DNA from 4 places in the Enterobacter sp. JH25 genome. Region 2 is predicted to be linked to each of the others. Evidence: predicted binding sites of a transcription regulator. Region 2 holds the regulator's gene; each other region holds the start of a gene.

Region 1 (3,123 bases), 180 kb from region 2:
TCCAGCTGCTGCTGTACTTTCGCGGCGAATTTTTCCAGACGGCGTTTGCCCAGCAGTTCTGCGTTTGGCAGCTCAGCTTCTGGAATGGTCAGCTTCATGGTGCGTTCAATGTTACGCAGCAGACGACGCTCGCGGTTCTCAACGAACAGCAGCGCACGGCCCGCACGACCCGCACGACCGGTACGGCCGATACGGTGAACGTAAGACTCGGAGTCCATTGGGATATCGTAGTTTACAACCAGGCTGATACGCTCAACGTCCAGACCACGTGCTGCCACGTCGGTTGCAATCAGGATATCCAGACGACCGTCTTTCAGACGCTCCAGAGTCTGCTCACGCAGCGCCTGGTTCATGTCGCCGTTCAGCGCTGCGCTGTTATAGCCGCTACGCTCCAGCGCTTCAGCCACTTCCAGGGTCGCGTTTTTGGTACGTACGAAGATAATCGCCGCATCAAAATCTTCCGCTTCCAGGAAACGGACCAGCGCTTCGTTTTTGCGCATGCCGTATACAGACCAGTAGCTCTGGCTGATGTCCGGGCGAGTGGTCACGCTAGACTGAATACGCACTTCCTGCGGCTCTTTCATGAAGCGGCGGGTAATGCGACGGATCGCTTCTGGCATGGTTGCAGAGAACAGAGCGGTCTGATGACCTTCCGGGATCTGCGCCATGATGGTTTCAACGTCTTCGATGAAGCCCATACGCAGCATTTCGTCTGCTTCATCCAGTACCAGGCCGCTCAGCTTAGAGAGGTCCAGGGTACCGCGCTTCAGGTGATCCAGCAGACGGCCCGGCGTACCGACAACAATCTGTGGGCCCTGGCGCAGGGCGCGTAACTGCACGTCATAACGCTGGCCGCCGTACAGGGCTACCACGTTTACGCCGCGCATATGTTTAGAGAATTCCGTCATTGCTTCAGCAACCTGAACAGCCAGTTCACGGGTTGGAGCCAGGACGAGGATCTGCGGTGCACGCAGGTCCGGATCAATGTTGTTCAGCAGCGGCAGCGAGAATGCTGCGGTTTTACCGCTACCGGTCTGGGCCATGCCCAGCACGTCACGACCAGAAAGCAGGTGTGGGATACACTCAGCCTGGATCGGAGATGGTTTTTCGTAACCCAGATCGTTAAGGGCTTCAAGGATAGGAGCCTTCAGGCCCAGATCTGCAAAAGTGGTTTCGAATTCAGCCATGTAGTACAAGTGCCTCGATATTAATGGCGGCCAGTCTACTTAGCTCATCGTGAAAATGATTAGCAATTTTCATTGAAAAGTGTGAACCGGCTCAAATTAGGTGTATTGACGAACAACAACGCCCTCACCAGTGAAGGTGATGGCAATCAAAAGATTACGGGCTGATGTTTATGTCGTCAGCTATTGCTGGTCCGATTCTGCCAGGTCGTCTTGCTCCTGGCCCAAGAGCGATAATTCCAACAATGCATAACGGTGCTCAACGAAGTTATGTACGTTGTTAGCAACCGCTAATTTGAACAGTGCCGTAGCGCTGTCCATATCCCCCAGACTTAGGTAGTACTTACCTAAATAGAAGTTGGTTTCACTGAGATGCTCAGCGAGCGAGGTGTTATCCGTTGCGTCCGCCTTGAGGCGTTCCATCAGCGTTGCTTCGCTAATGTTGCCCAGGTAGAACTCGACAATGTTCCATCCCCACTGTTCCTTGTCCGATTTCTCGAAGCGCTGTTTCAGTGCTTCTTTGGCCTGCTTCTCATCGAGCTTCTGCTCAACGATGTAAAGCCACAGGCTGCGGAAAGGATCATTAGGATCGTCTTGATAAAACGCCAGCAGATCATCTTGCGCTAACTTATCACGACCGCCGTAATACAATGCGATACCGCGATTCAAGTGCGCGTAGTTGTAAGTTGGATCAAGCTCAAGTACAGAATCAAACGCTTCATAGGCAGCATCAAAATTGCCTGCCTGCGTTAAATAAATGCCTAAGTAATTGAATACTTCAGGCATATCAGGTCGAATTGCCAGCGCTTGTGAAAAATCATTTCGCGCTAATGCCCTCAGACCGAGACTATCATACAACACTCCGCGCTCATATAAAAGCTGTGCGCGTTCGTCATCGGTTAAAGCCCGACTGGCAAGTATTTGTTCCATGCGTGCCAGAATCACTTCCTGCTGCAAAGTCGGTTGCAATGGCACTGCGAGGACTTCGCTCTTACGCCAGGCAGAGTTGCTGCATCCTGCCAGCGTTAAAGCTGTCGCAACGAAACACCAGCGCAAAAAAGGCTTCATTTCCCACTCCCGAAGACAACTATTGGATGAACGTCCTGTCCCCCGGCGGCTTAACAAGGCGTCCTGCCTGATAATAAGCCCTCCGCCTGCGCGGAGGGCAAATGGCAACCTTACTCGCCTTGCTGTTCGGCAGCCGGAGCTTCCGGCGCCGCAGCAGGCTGAGACTGCTCGGTTGCTTCTTTAATGCTCAGACGGATACGGCCCTGGCGGTCAACTTCCAGAACTTTCACCGGTACTTCCTGACCCATTTGCAGGTAATCGGTCACTTTCTCAACGCGCTTGTCAGCGATCTGAGAGATATGTACCAGACCTTCTTTACCGCCACCGATGGCAACGAATGCGCCAAAGTCAACGATACGGGTCACTTTACCATTGTAGATACGGCCCACTTCGATTTCTGCTGTAATCTCTTCGATACGGCGGATAGCATATTTCGCTTTCTCACCGTCGGTTGCTGCGATTTTCACAGTACCGTCATCTTCGATTTCGATGGTGGTGCCCGTTTCTTCGGTCAGTGCACGGATAACAGAACCGCCCTTACCGATAACATCTTTGATCTTGTCTGGATTGATCTTGATGGTGTGAATACGCGGAGCGAATTCAGAGATATCACCGCGTGGTGCGTTGATAGCCTGTTCCATCACGCCCAGGATGTGCAGACGCGCACCTTTAGCCTGGTTCAGAGCAACCTGCATGATCTCTTTAGTGATACCTTCAATTTTGATATCCATCTGCAGGGCAGAGATACCGTCGCGGGAACCCGCCACTTTGAAGTCCATATCACCCAGGTGGTCTTCGTCACCCAGAATGTCAGACAGAACAACGAAGTTGTCGCCTTCTTTCACCAGACCCATTGCGATACCCGCAACGG
Region 2 (3,123 bases):
GCTTTCACCGCTACACGCGCCCGGAGATGGATATGGCCATCCGCAAGGCGCGCGATCTGGGTAAACACATCAGCTATTTTGGCCCGGAGGCGAATGACTTCGGCCTGCTGGAGCAAACCTTCCGTGAATACGGGCAAAGCGGTACCGGGCAGTCCCGCAAGTATCTCCACACCTACGATGAAGCCGTGCCCTGGAACCAGGTCCCCGGCACGTTCACGCCCTGGCAGCCGCTGCCGGAACCGACTGACGTGCTGTTTTACGAAGGATTGCACGGCGGCGTGGTGACGCCTCAGCACGACGTGGCGCGCCACGTGGATTTGCTGGTGGGGGTGGTGCCGATTGTTAACCTTGAGTGGATCCAGAAGCTGACGCGTGACATGAGCGAGCGCGGCCATTCGCGAGAGGCGGTCATGGACTCGGTGGTGCGCTCCATGGAAGATTACATCAACTTCCTGACGCCGCAGTTCTCCCGAACCCACATTAACTTCCAGCGCGTCCCCACCGTGGACACCTCCAACCCGTTCGCGGCAAAAAGCATCCCTTCCCTGGACGAGAGCTTTGTGGTGATCCACTTCCGCAACCTGGAAGGCATTGATTACCCCTGGCTGCTGGCGATGCTACAGGGTTCGTTTATTTCGCACATGAATACGTTAGTGGTGCCCGGGGGAAAAATGGGGCTGGCAATGGAGCTGATCATGACACCGCTGGTGCAGCGGCTGATGGAAGGAAAGCAAATCGCGTGAGTTGTTTTGCCCGGTGGCGCTGCGCTTACCGGGCCTACGGGCGTGCTTTTGTAGGGCGGGTAAGCGAAGCGCCACCCGCCAAAAATTAAGCCTCGATCACTTCATACGAATGGGTGATGTTTACCGCTTTCTCCAGCATTAGCGCCACAGAGCAGTATTTCTCCGCTGACAGGTCAACCGCACGCGAGACCGCCGCATCCTTCAGTTCTTTGCCGGTGACGATAAAGTGCAGATTAATATGCGTGAACAGACGTGGCGCCTCTTCGCGACGTTCTGACGTCAGCTTCACTTCACAATCGGTCACGTCATGACGGCCTTTTTGCAGGATCGACACCACGTCGATCGCACTGCATCCACCTGCCGCCATCAGCACCATTTCCATCGGGCTTGGAGCTTTATCGCCGGAGTTCCCATCCATCAAAACCTGGTGCCCGGAAGCAGACTCGCCCAGGAACGTTAACCCTTCAACCCATTTCACACGCGCTTGCATATTCACTCACTCCAACGTTGCATTTTTTATGACAGATTACGTGTACGTTACATTTCTCGCAACGGAAGGCGACCTGCGTCATGCTGAAGCGAGACACCAGGAGACACGCGGCGAAAGCTATGCTAAAACACTCTGGATGCTACAGTAATACATTGACGTTACACATGTATGCAGAGGACATCAAACTTTACTGGCTGCGAAACGTTACGACAGCCGACTTCCCAGGTATGGGTAAGAATTCGATTGCAACCCCAGAGTCCGGATGCATCTTATGACTCTGGTGACAGCTTATAACAGAGGATAACAGCGCATGGTGCTTGGCAAACCGCAAACAGACCCGACTCTCGAATGGTTCTTGTCTCATTGCCACATTCATAAGTACCCATCAAAGAGCACGCTGATTCACCAGGGTGAAAAAGCGGAAACGTTGTATTACATCGTTAAAGGCTCGGTGGCCGTGCTGATCAAAGATGAAGAAGGGAAAGAGATGATCCTTTCTTATCTGAACCAGGGCGATTTTATCGGTGAACTGGGCCTGTTTGAAGAAGGCCAGGAACGTAGCGCCTGGGTTCGTGCAAAAACAGCATGTGAAGTGGCTGAAATTTCTTACAAGAAATTCCGTCAGCTGATTCAGGTCAACCCTGACATCCTGATGCGTCTTTCTTCCCAGATGGCACGCCGTCTGCAAGTGACCTCTGAGAAGGTGGGTAACCTCGCCTTCCTGGACGTGACCGGTCGTATCGCGCAGACTCTGTTGAACCTGGCGAAACAGCCAGACGCCATGACCCACCCTGACGGTATGCAAATTAAAATTACCCGCCAGGAAATCGGTCAGATCGTCGGCTGCTCCCGTGAAACAGTGGGCCGTATCCTGAAGATGCTGGAAGACCAGAACCTGATCTCCGCCCACGGTAAAACCATCGTGGTTTACGGGACCCGTTAATTCCGGTAAAACGGCGTGCCGCCGCAGGGTGGCACGCCGTTTTTGTCTCTACTCCTTATGTGGCGCAGGCTGATCTATCACCCGGAAGTTAACTACGCACTGCGACAAACGCTGGTGTTGTGTCTTCCCGTGGCCGTGGGCCTGATCCTCGGACATCTTCAGCAAGGCCTGCTGTTTTCCCTCGTGCCCGCCTGCTGCAACATTGCCGGTCTGGACACCCCGCATAAACGCTTTTTCAAACGCCTGATTATTGGCGGCTGCCTGTTTGCCGGCTGTAGCCTTGCCGTGCAACTCTTACTGGCCCGCGACATTCCTCTGCCGCTGATCCTGACCGTGCTGGCGATGACGCTTGGCGTAACCGCTGAAATCAGCTCGCTGCACGCCCGCCTGCTTCCCGCGTCGCTGATTGCCGCCATCTTCACCTTAAGCCTTGCGGGCAATATGCCGGTGTGGGAGCCATTGCTGATCTACGCCCTCGGCACGCTGTGGTACGGGCTGTTTAACTGGTTCTGGTTCTGGTTGTGGCGGGAACAGCCGCTTCGCGAATCCCTGAGCCTGCTCTACGTGCAGCTTGCTGAATACTGCGAAGCAAAATACACCCTGCTCACGCAACATACCGACCCGGAAAAATCCCTGCCGCCGCTGCTGGCACGCCAGCAAAAAGTGGTGGATCTGATCAGCCAGTGCTATCAGCAGTTGCACATGCTTGCCGCCAACAAAAATCATGAATATAAGCGGCTGCTGCGTACCTTCCAGGTCGGGCTGGATTTGCAGGAGCATATTTCCGTCAGCCTTCATAATCCGGAAGAGGTGCAAAAGCTGGTGGAGCGCAGCCATGCGGAAGCGGTGATCCGCTGGAACGCGCAGACCGTCGCGGCGCGCCTGCGGGTGCTGGCTGACGATATCCTCTATCACCGCTATCCGACGCGCTTTAACATGGACAAACA
Region 3 (3,123 bases), 1.1 Mb from region 2:
CATAGCCGAGACAAAGCCTTCACTGTCCGCATAGACCGCTTTGCTGAGCATCGCGGTGGGCAGGTATTTCGCGTAGTTTTCCACGAAGTCGGTCGGGCCTTTCTGCGCCGCCACCATCCGACCAAAGATCTCCGCCGCTTTGCCGTTGTCCAGCACAGCCTGAAGCTTCGCGCGGGCTTCCGCGTCGTCTTTGGCCAGCTTGCCGGAGATTAACATCTCAACGCACAGCGCCATGGTGACATCGAACAGGCGCGGGTTACGGTATTCGCCTGTGAGGAACTGCACGGCCTCGCGGACTTCAACGGCGTTACCGGCGCTGGACGCCAGCACCTGGTTCATGTCCGTCAGCAGTGCGGTGGTGCGCACGCCCGCGCCGTTGGAAACGCCAACGATCGCTTCAGCCAGCGCCTCAGAGAGTTCATAGGTCGGCATAAACGCGCCGCTGCCCACTTTCACATCCATCACCAGCGCGTCCAGCCCTTCCGCCAGCTTTTTGGCGAGGATAGAGGCGGTGATCAGCGGGATGGAGTCTACGGTCGCGGTAATGTCACGCGTCGCGTAGAAACGCTTGTCTGCTGGCGCAAGAGAGCTGGTCTGGCCGATAATCGCCACGCCAACGTCTTTAATAATGTCGCGGAAGCGGTTGTCATCCGGGAAGATATCGAAGCCCGGAATGGCTTCCAGTTTGTCGAGCGTACCGCCGGTATGACCCAGGCCGCGCCCGGAAATCATCGGGATGTAACCGCCGCAGGCTGCCACCATCGGGCCAAGCATCAGGGAGGTCACGTCGCCCACACCGCCGGTGGAGTGTTTGTCCACAATCGGGCCGTTGAGGTTAAGGCTTTTCCAGTCCAGAACGGTTCCTGAATCTCGCATCGCCATGGTCAGGGACACGCGCTCAGGCATCGACATATCGTGGAAGAAAATGGTCATCGCCAGAGCCGCAATCTGCCCTTCAGAGATGGTGTTATCACGAATGCCGTTGATAAAGAAGCGGATCTCTTCGTCGCTTAATGCATGACCATCACGTTTTTTACGAATAATTTCTTGTGCGAGAAACACGGTAACCTCCATGCGGAATCGGGTGAATGGCGGCGGGTATGTTGACCCGCCCTACGATCCTGTAGGCCGGGTTAGCGTAGCGCCACCCGGCAATTCAAACTTAGTAGCTGCTTGCGCTCTTACCGTCACCGTGACCCAGCGCTTTCAGCAGGCTGGCCAGCAGGCTGGACGCGCCGAAGCGGTAGTGGCGGGAGTCCGCCCAGTCGGCGCCGAACAGCTCGTCGGCAATCGCCAGAAACTGCTGCGCGTCTTCTGCGGTACGCACGCCGCCTGCCGGTTTGAAGCCAACGGTTTTGGACACGCCCATATCACGGATAACTTCCATCATGATGCGCGCGCTTTCCGGAGTCGCGTTGACCGGCACTTTACCGGTAGAGGTTTTAATGAAATCCGCGCCCGCTTTGATAGCGATTTCAGACGCTTTACGAATCAGCGCCTCTTCTTTCAGCTCGCCGGTTTCGATGATCACTTTAAGCAGCACGTTTGCCGCCGCACATGCGTCTTTACAGGCTTTCACCAGGTCAAAACCGACCTGCTCGTTGCCGGCGATCAGCGCGCGGTACGGGAAAACCACGTCAACTTCGTCTGCGCCGTACGCAATCGCAGCGCGGGTTTCCGCCAGCGCGATCTCGATGTCGTCATTACCGTGCGGGAAGTTAGTCACGGTCGCAATGCGCACGTCCGGCGTGCCCTGTTCTTTCAGCGTTTTGCGGGCAATCGGGATAAAACGCGGGTAGATACAGACGGCGGCGGTATTACCCACTGGCGTTTTTGCCTGATGGCACAGGGCGATGACTTTTTCATTGGTGTCGTCATCATTCAGGGTGGTCAGGTCCATCAGTTTCAACGCGCGCAGGCTGCTTGCAGTTAAATCGGTCATAACATTCTCCAACGGCAGTGCCGTATAAATTTTACCTTGCGGGTCTGTGAGTATTCTAACATTCACCCGCATCCACACTTCGACATTCATCACAGTTAATGAAAACTGTGTGCAAATTTGCATTACTGTAATGAGATCTTCTTCAAACTTTCATGCGTCAACCGCCGACAAAAACAGCGATACCCCCTGTCGGATCAAAAGCCCCGGCAGGCTGGCTTCTTACAATTCGTTCACCATCCGCAGAACCCTCAAGGAAGTTGAACATGCCCGACGCCCTGCAACAACGTTGCCTGCACATTGTGACCAGCCCGGTGTTAACCCCGGAACAAAAACGTCATTTTCTGGCGCTGGAAGCGGAGAACAATCTGTTCTATCCCGCTCTGCCAGAGGCGGCCCGCGCCGCGCTGGACGAGGGATACATCTGCGACATGTTCGAAGGTCATGCGCCTTACAAACCGCGGTACGTGCTGCCGGACTACGCTAAATTTCTGGCTAACGGCTCAGAATGGCTGGAGCTGGAAGGGGCGAAAGATCTGGATGATGCCCTCTCACTGCTCACTATCCTTTATCACCATGTTCCGTCCGTCACATCGATGCCAGTCTATCTGGGTCAGCTCGATGAGATACTCAACCCATATGTTAAAATTCTAACACAGGATGAAATCGATAGCCGAATAAAACGTTTCTGGCGTTACCTGGACAGAACCCTGCCCGATGCCTTTATGCATGCCAATATCGGCCCGGCGGATACGCCCGTCACGCGTGCTATTTTGCGAGCGGACGCAGATCTGAAGCAGGTCGCGCCGAACCTGACCTTTATTTACGACCCGGACGTCACCCCTGACGATCTGCTGCTGAGCGTGGCGAAAAACATTTGTGAGTGCAGTAAGCCGCATATTTCCAATGGCCCGGTGAATGATAAAATTTTCACAAAAGGTCGTTATGGCGTGGTGAGCTGTTACAACTCCCTGCCGCTGGCGGGCGGCGGCAGCACGCTGGTGCGCCTTAACCTGAAAGCGATTGCGGAGCACAGCCGCTCACCGGAAGACTTTTTCACCCGTACCCTTCCCCACTACTGCCAGCAACAAATCGCGATCATTAATGCGCGCTGCGATTTTTTATATGAACAATCCGGCTTCTTTGAGAATAGCTTCCTGGTGAAAGAGGGGCTGATTGATGCC
Region 4 (3,123 bases), 1.5 Mb from region 2:
GACATTTAACAAATCAGATCTTGCTCCCAATGAATAACCACACAACGTGTAATGATTTGTTTAATTACATTCATTAACGAGGGAGCATCATGATCACCATTGAGTTTATTGTCATTATCCTCTGCCTGCTGGTAGGTACCCGCTTCGGCGGGATGGGCCTGGGGCTGATAAGCGGCATCGGCCTGTTTATTTTGAGTTTTGTCTTTGGTCTGCAACCCGGTAAACCGCCGGTTGACGTGATGCTCACGATCCTCGCCGTCATCGGCTGCGCGGCAACACTACAGACCGCCGGTGGCCTGAACGTGATGATGCAATTCGCAGAGCGCCTGCTGCGAAAACATCCCCAGCACATCACCCTTCTCGCGCCGTTTACCACCTGGATGTTGACCTTTCTCTGCGGGACCGGCCACGTCGTCTACACTATGTTTCCCATTATCGCGGATATCGCCCTGAAAAAAGGCATTCGCCCGGAACGGCCGATGGCGGTGGCCTCGGTGGCCTCACAGATGGCGATCACCGCCTCCCCCGTTTCCGTGGCCGTCGTTTCGCTGGTCTCAATTCTGGGTGCGCAGCACGGTATCGGCCACGCGTGGGGGATCCTCGAAATCCTCGCCGTTTCCGTACCGGCCTCACTGTCTGGCGTCGCCATTGCGGCACTGTGGAGCCTGCGCCGGGGCAAAAACCTCGCAGACGATCCTGAATTTCAGGAAAAGCTGAAAGATCCGAAACAGCGGGAGTTTATCTATGGGGGAACGGAGACGTTGATGGATCAGCGTTTCCCTAAACAGGCCTACTGGTCAACGTGGATCTTCTTCGCCGGGATTGCGGTTGTGGTCCTGCTGGGTGCGTTGCCCGAGTTGCGTCCGGCGTTTGAGATCAAAGGCAAAATGACGGCCCTGTCGATGAACCTTGTCATTCAAATGATGATGCTTATTGCCGGGGCCATCATGCTGATGACCTGTAAGGTTAATGCGTCGGCCATTTCAAACGGAGCGGTATTTAAGGCGGGGATGGTCGCCATCTTCTCGGTGTTTGGCGTGGCATGGATGAGCGATACCTTTTTCCAGGCGCATCTCGACGAACTGAAAATGGCACTGGAGGGGGTAGTGAAGAGTCATCCCTGGACGTATGCCATCGTGTTGTTTCTGGTGTCGAAACTGGTCAACAGCCAGGCCGCGGCCTTGACCGCGGTCGCCCCGATGGGGTTGATGTTAGGCATCGATCCGAAAATGCTGGTGGCCTTCTTCCCGGCCTCCTACGGCTACTTTGTGCTGCCCACCTATCCGAGCGATCTGGCCTGTATTGGATTCGATCGCTCCGGCACCACCCGCATCGGTAAATTCATCATCAACCACAGCTTTATTCTGCCGGGTCTGATTGGCGTCAGCTGTGCCTGCGTGGTGAGCTATCTGCTGGTGCAGACGTTCTTTTGAACCTTCTGCGGGCGACAGACTCTGTCGCCCTTCGACGTAAAATCAGAAAACGGTTTCTAATTTTAAAACATCGGTTTATTTTAGTGTGACTCACCCTGCGGCGTGAAGCGCAGTTCAATCAGCGCGATCGCTTTCTGGATCGCGCGGAGCGTAACCGGGTCCGCCGCAGCAGGATGATTGGTGAAATCGATGTTTTTTAGCTGGGTCGACATCTTTTCGCGTACCTCAACCGGCGCGATAACGTCAATCACATCAAGGATTTGTTTGATAACCAGCTGGCAGGCGACGACGTCAGATACCAGTTCCTGATCGGCGCTCAGGTTTTGTGACATGGGGTTCTCCTTATTCAAAGGCCGCCATAGTAGCAAAACAGACGCCCTTCCATCTCCCTCTCGTCGTCCGCAGACATAAAAAAACCTGCCGAAGCAGGTTTTTTTATCAGAACATCGCACCCGGTGGGACGTCTTTAAACGTTGTGCAGTAGTTAGCCCACATGCTTTTCAGGATTTTGCGCAGTTTCATTATGTTGCTCCAGTAACGTGTTATGCAGGTGTTATTATCAATACGCTTATAATATGACCACCATCACAAAAATCAACCATTTTGTGACCTGCATCACGGTTAATAAACCCTCAGTGCTGCCAGTTTGTTAAAAAAAGGCACGATAAATCCGCACGTTACAGACTTATAAATTCCAGTAAATTTTTATAAAATTTTTTGAGCGGGCAGGAAGAGAATGAGTGAAAACGTATCCGGCAAAGAGAGCCGTGGATTATCGCCAGCGGCACTGCTGGTGGCCGGTGCTTTCTTTATGGAGTTTCTGGACGGGACGGTGGTCGCCACCGCATTGCCGGATATGGCAAAAAGCTTCGGCGTACAGGCCGTGGATCTGAATATCGGCATCAGCGCCTACCTGATCACCCTTGCCGTGCTGATCCCCGCCAGCGGCTGGATCGCCGACCGCTTCGGCGCGCGAAAAGTATTTGCCCTCGCGCTGGCGATCTTCACGCTGGCCTCGGTATTTTGCGGCCTGTCCACCACGCTCGAGGAGTTTGTCGCAATGCGCGTCTTCCAGGGCATGGGTGGCGCGCTGATGGTGCCCGTGGGTCGCCTGGCCGTGTTACGTACAACGCCAAAGCATCAGCTCATCACGGCAATCGCCACCCTGACGTGGCCTGCGCTGGTCGCGCCGATCATCGGCCCGCCGCTGGGCGGGTTCATTACAAGCTATGCCGACTGGCGCTGGATCTTCTTTATTAATGTGCCGCTGGGGATAATCGCCATTTTGCTGGCACTGCGAATCATTCCGGACCTGCATGAAGATACGCGCCGACCGTTTGACTTGCCGGGTTTTGTGGTCACCACCCTTGCCATGGTGAGCCTGGTTTATGCGATGGAGTTGATGGGCGCAGAGCCTCTGCGGACAGAATTAACCGCCACGCTGTTTATCGTCGGTGTCGTCGCGTTGAGCCTGGCGCTTCGCCACTTTAAGCGGGCAACCTGGCCGATGATCAGGCTCGATGCGATGCAAGTGCCGACGTTTCGCGTCACCCTGTACGGCGGATCGCTGTTTCGCGCCTCCATCAGCGCGGTTCCGTTCCTGTTACCGCTGATGTTCCAGGTCGGCTTTGGCATGGACGCGTTCCATTCTGGCCTGCTGGTGCTGGCCGTTTTCGTAGGCAATCTCACC

What was found. Region 2 encodes CRP, which controls carbon source genes, mostly activating them, when cyclic AMP is high. Its sites were predicted from a motif close to ATGTGANNNNNNTCACAT; they were not measured.
Region 1: a site for CRP is predicted at 1,267-1,284, ahead of yrbN (protein YrbN). Genes of this name have one in related genera too.
Region 3: a site for CRP is predicted at 2,073-2,090, ahead of deoC (deoxyribose-phosphate aldolase). Genes of this name have one in related genera too.
Region 4: a site for CRP is predicted at 2,007-2,024, ahead of azuC (stress response protein AzuC). Genes of this name have one in related genera too.

What each region holds. Positions count from the first base shown of each region.
Region 1 covers NZ_CP091319.1:4,089,564-4,092,686, forward strand. The annotation lists gene L2Y28_RS19660 (DEAD/DEAH family ATP-dependent RNA helicase) at 1-1,187, opposite strand, end outside; gene yrbN (protein YrbN) at 1,180-1,260, opposite strand; gene nlpI (lipoprotein NlpI) at 1,368-2,252, opposite strand; gene pnp (polyribonucleotide nucleotidyltransferase) at 2,363-3,123, opposite strand, start outside.
Region 2 covers NZ_CP091319.1:4,265,947-4,269,069, forward strand. The annotation lists gene L2Y28_RS20615 (phosphoribulokinase) at 1-743, shown strand, start outside; gene L2Y28_RS20620 (OsmC family protein) at 829-1,233, opposite strand; gene crp (cAMP-activated global transcriptional regulator CRP) at 1,544-2,176, shown strand; gene L2Y28_RS20630 (YccS/YhfK family putative transporter) at 2,234-3,123, shown strand, end outside.
Region 3 covers NZ_CP091319.1:647,801-650,923, reverse strand. The annotation lists gene deoA (thymidine phosphorylase) at 1-1,062, opposite strand, end outside; gene deoC (deoxyribose-phosphate aldolase) at 1,163-1,942, opposite strand; gene L2Y28_RS03160 (YjjI family glycine radical enzyme) at 2,206-3,123, shown strand, end outside.
Region 4 covers NZ_CP091319.1:2,764,686-2,767,808, forward strand. The annotation lists gene L2Y28_RS13285 (anaerobic C4-dicarboxylate transporter) at 90-1,433, shown strand; gene L2Y28_RS13290 (DUF2766 family protein) at 1,514-1,765, opposite strand; gene azuC (stress response protein AzuC) at 1,872-1,955, opposite strand; gene L2Y28_RS13300 (MFS transporter) at 2,170-3,123, shown strand, end outside.